DNA from 2 places in the Nocardioides pymetrozini genome. Region 2 is predicted to be linked to the other one. Evidence: riboswitches for the same ligand, from Rfam matches in the RefSeq annotation. Region 2 holds a riboswitch; the other holds the start of a gene.
What was found. Region 2 has a riboswitch for thiamine pyrophosphate ahead of ACJ5H2_RS01770 (thiamine ABC transporter substrate binding subunit). Riboswitches for the same ligand answer to the same signal wherever they lie in the genome.
Positions count from the first base shown of each region.

Region 1: another riboswitch for thiamine pyrophosphate. It lies ahead of thiE (thiamine phosphate synthase); the one in region 2 lies ahead of ACJ5H2_RS01770 (thiamine ABC transporter substrate binding subunit).

Region 1 is NZ_CP175556.1:3,588,000-3,590,380, reverse strand. It holds gene ACJ5H2_RS17575 (NAD(P)-binding domain-containing protein) at 64-1,173, shown strand; TPP riboswitch at 1,139-1,249, shown strand; gene thiE (thiamine phosphate synthase) at 1,240-1,848, shown strand; gene ACJ5H2_RS17565 (FAD-dependent oxidoreductase) at 1,853-2,381, shown strand, end outside.
Region 2 is NZ_CP175556.1:361,316-363,696, reverse strand. It holds gene ACJ5H2_RS01770 (thiamine ABC transporter substrate binding subunit) at 1-905, opposite strand, end outside; TPP riboswitch at 897-1,004, opposite strand; gene ACJ5H2_RS01765 (MBL fold metallo-hydrolase) at 1,011-2,081, opposite strand; gene ACJ5H2_RS01760 (SDR family oxidoreductase) at 2,091-2,381, opposite strand, start outside.

The DNA.
Region 1 (2,381 bases), 1.2 Mb from region 2:
AAGAATCACTCACAATGTCACGCCGAGGGGCATAGCGGGGCCGAAATCACCGTTCTCCCCGGTGTGCACGTGTACGACGCGGTGGTGATCGGAGCCGGCCAGGCCGGCCTCTCGGCGTCCTTCCACCTGAGCCGTCTCGGCATCGACCACGTCGTGCTCGACGCCAACGAGCGCCCCGGCGGCGCCTGGCAGCACCGCTGGGACTCGCTCTCCATGCGCGACGTCCACGGCGTCGCCGACCTGCCCGACGGACCTGCCCCCGGAGCCTCGTCCGAGCGGGCGAACGTCGCGGTGCCGGCCTGGTTCGGGCGGTACGAGGCCGACCACCGGCTGCCCGTCGTCCGCCCGGTGCGGGTGGACCGGGTCACCGACGACGGGGACCTGCTCGTCGTGCACGCAGGGGAGCGCAGCTGGACCACCCGCACCCTCGTCAACGCGACCGGCACCTGGACCCGGCCCTTCGTCCCCGCCTACCCCGGAGCGGACACCTTCCGCGGCGAGCAGCTGCACACCGCCGACTACCCCGGACCGGAGCACTTCGACGGCAAGCGCGTCGTCGTCGTCGGGGGCGGTGCCTCGGCGGTGCAGTTCCTCGGCGAGCTCGCGCCGCGCACCGACGTGGTCTGGGTGACCCGGCGCCCGCCGGTGTGGCGCGACGACTTCGACGAGAACGTCGGCCGGCACGCGATCGGGCTGGTGCAGGAGCGCGTCCGGGCGGGCCTGCCGCCGGCCAGCGTCGTCAGCGTCACCGGTCTCGCCCTGCGCCCCCAGGAGCAGGAGGCGGCCCGGCTCGGGGTCTACGAGCGGCGCCGCGTGATGTTCGACCGGATCGAGCCCGACGGTGTGCGTTGGGCGGACGGGTCCTTCGAGCGTGCCGACGTGATCTTGTGGGCCACCGGGTTCCGGCCCGCCGTCACCCACCTCGCCCCGCTCCACCTGCGCAGCGAGCGGGGCGGCATCGCCCTGCTGCAGAGCGGCGCGGACGTGCAGACCGCCACGACCGCCGTCCGCGACCCGCGGGTGCAGCTGGTCGGCTACGGGCCGTCGGCGAGCACGATCGGCGGCAACCGCGCGGGCCGGGCGGCAGCACTGGCGGTCCGGCGGTTCCTCTCTTCGCACCGGGCTGCTAACGTCGCCGACGACCACCCACGGGAGTCCGCGGCAGCGGGCTGAGAGGGAGCTGGAGCCGCTCCGACCGTCACACCTGATCCGGATCATGCCGGCGAAGGAACGGAACCGATGACCCCAGTGCCCCCTTTCCCACGGCTGTTCTGCCTCGTCTCGGAGCGCGACGACCTCACCCTCCTGCCCGCCCTCGCCGACGCCGGTGTCGACGGCTTCCAGGTGCGCGCGAAGTCCGTGACGACGCGCGCGCTCGTCGCGCTCACCCGCTCCGTGCTCACCGCGGTGCGCCCGCACGGCGCGCGGGTGCTGGTCGACGACCGCCTCGACGTCGCCCTCGCGGCCGGCGCCGACGGCGTCCACCTGGGCGCCGACGACCTCCCCGTCGCCGACGCGCGCCGGTTGGCGGCCGGGCTGATGATCGGCGCGACCTGCCGCACCCGCGCCGAGGTCGAGGCCGCCGCGGCCGCGGGGGCCGACTACGCCGGGTTCGGACCCGTCTTCGCCTCCGCCTCCAAGGCCGACCTGCCCGCACCCCTCGGCGTCGCCGCCGTCGCCGAGGCCGTCGGCGTGCTGCCGCTCGTCGCGATCGGCGGCCTCTCGGCCGCCACCGCCGGCGAGGTCCGCGCCGCCGGCGCCGACGCGGTCGCCGTGATCGGTGCGATCTGGCGAGATCCCGACCCCGTGGGGGCAGCGAAGGAGCTGGTGACCCGGCTCGGCGGCTGAGACGATGCGGATCGACGTGCTCGGCGCCGGGATCGTCGGGCTGACGGTCGCCGAGGAGCTGGGCCGGCGCGGCCACGACGTGGCGGTCGTGGACCCGCGGCCCGCCACCGGAGCGTCGTACGCAGCAGCGGGGATGCTCAGCCCCGCCGCGGAGGTCTGGCACGGCGAGGAGGAGATCCTCCGGCTCGGCCTCGCCTCGATGGACCTCTGGCCGGATCTGGCCGGACGGCTCGGCGTGGACCTGCGGCGCACCGGCACCCTGCTCGTCGGGTACGACGTCGGCGACCTGCAGCAGGTCGAGCGCCAGGTCGCGCTGCTGCAGCGCCACGGCCATCCCGCGGACCTGCTGGGCCGGGCGGGCGTGCGCTCGGCCGAGCCGGCGCTCGCCCGGGTCGCCGGTGGGGCACTACTGCCCGAGGAGGCGAGCGTCGACCCGCGGGCGGTGTGCGACGCCCTGCTCGACCGCGTGGTCCTCCGCGGCGAGCGCCGCCCGGACGCCGAGTGCACCGTGGTCGCCACGGGTGCCTCGCTGC
Region 2 (2,381 bases):
GGCAGCGCCGCCTGGACCTCGGGCGAGATCAGCCAGTCGATCACCGCTCGGGCGCCGGCGGTGTCGGTGTCCTCGCCGGCCAGCACGCCGGCGTACTCCACCTGCTGGAAGCAGCCGTCCAGCAGGGCGCTGGTGGTGGAGCGCTCGCCGGCCTCGTCGGGGGTGAACGCCGGCGAGGAGTCGTAGGACACGACGATGGGCCGGTCGCCGCCGGAGAAGGTGAAGTCGGTGAAGTAGGCGTCCGACCAGCCCTTGACCACCTTGGCGCCGTTGTCCATGAGCCGGGTCCAGTACGACGGCCACTCGTCGCCGTACCGGGCGATGGTGGCCAGCAGGAAGGCGAGGCCGGGCGAGCTCGTGCTGGCGCCGGGGACGACGAACAGGTCGCGGTAGGCGGGCTTCGTGAGGTCGTCCAGGCTGGCCGGCGCCGGGACGCCCTTGGCCTCGAACCACGCGTCGTCCACGTTGACGCAGACGTTGCCCGTGTCGACCGGCGTCAGCCCGTCCTCGTCGTCACCCTCGAGCTCGTACGCCGCGGCGCCCTCCGGCAGGGTCGGGGCATAGGACGCGAACACGCCCTCCTCGAGCGCGCGCGTGGCGAAGGTGTTGTCGACGCCGAAAACCACGTCGCCGACGGGCGCGTCCTTGGTGAGGACCAGCTCGTTGGTCAGCGCACCGGCGTCCTCCAGCTTGCTGACCTTCAGCTGGTAGCCGCTGTCCTCCTCGAACGCCTCGACCAGCCCCTCGGGGATCGCGAACGACTCGTGGGTCACCAGGGTGACCGACCGGGCGCCGGCGTCGGCGCCCTCGTCGTCGCCGCCGAGGACCGAGCAGCCGCTCGCGAGCAGGACGGACGTCGTGAGGGCCACGAGGGTCAGGCGGCCGGTGTGCAGGCGCGTACGCATCGGTTGACTCCCTTCGCCGGTGCTAGCCGGATCAGGTTCGGAGGGTCTGCGGCCCGCGCCGCACTCTCAGCACCCGGTGGTGCTCCCCTGTCGGACGTCCCGATTCTAGGACGCGGCGTACACGACCCCGTCGGGGTGGTCGACCGCCGTCGCCTGGCCGCGCGCGACGAGCAGGTCGAGATGGGCCTTCGTCTCCATCGCGGCCATCCCCTGGCTGAAGACGTCGAGCTCGTCGAAGGCGCGCTCGTGGCGGGTCCAGCCCAGGTCCTTCGCGACCGTCAGCGAGGTCACCTCGCCGCGCTCCTTGAGCGAGACCAGGCACAGGTCCAGGCGGTGCTCGTGGTGGGCGAGGAGCTCGTCGACCCGCTCGTACGACGACGGGGCGACCGGGCCGTGCGCCGGCAGGATGCGCAGGTCGGGCAGCTCCCGGACCCGGGCGAGGGAGGCCATGAACTGGCCGAGCGGCTCCTCCGCCGGGGGTACCGTGAAGCCGATCGACGGGGTGATCGTCGGGAGCACGTGGTCGCCGGAGAACAGGACGCCCTCCGCCTGGTCGGCGAAGACGTAGTGGCCCGGCGTGTGGCCCGGCGTGTGGACCGCGTCGAGCCTCCTGCGGCCGACGTCGAAGGCACGGTCGCCCTCGAGCCAGAGGTCGGGGAACGCCCAGTCCAGCGCGTCGGGGAGCTCCCCGTCGTGACCGGCGGCCCACAGCTGGGCGATCTCCTCGGCCCCGGCGGTGCGCAGCACGGCGAGGAAGGGGCTCTCCCCCAGCTCCGCCTCGGCCGCACGGTGCAGCAGCTCCAGGGCGGGCCGCTCCTGGGCGCCCAGGGCGACCTCGGCGCCGTACTGGTGACCGAGGACGGTCGCCAGCGTGAAGTGGTCGCGGTGCACATGGGTGACCAGGAAGCGCCGGATGTCGCCGAAGCCCGAGCCGATCGAGCGCAGGCTGGTGTCGAGCAGCTCGCGGGCGACGGGGATCGCCCAGCCGCCGTCGATCAGGGTGAGCCCGTCGTCGCCCTGGACGACGTACACGTTGACGGCCTTGAGGGCGTCCATCGGCAGCGGGAGCGGGATCCGGTAGATGCCCTCCGCCACCTGCCAGGCGCCCTCGTCGGCCCAGTGACGGCCCGAGTCGGGGGAGACGGCATGACCCGTGGCGACCCCTCCAGTGCTCATGCGGGCACTCTAGGCGGGCGTCACATCGGGCCGGAGGTCGGGCAGGTGGAGGTCGAGGTTCGGCTCCTGGATGCCGCCGTCGACCTCGAGCATCTTGCCCGTGACGTACTTCCCGGCGGGCGAGGCGAGATAGACCACCGCGGCGGCGATGTCCTCGGCCTCGCCGATGCGGCCCAGCGGGGTCGCCTCCTCGAGCTGGGTCCGCATCTCCGGCACCCCCGCGACGAACTCCAGCGCGCTGGTCATCACCGAGCCGACGAACACGCCGTTCACCCGGATCTCCGGGTTGAGGTCGGTCGC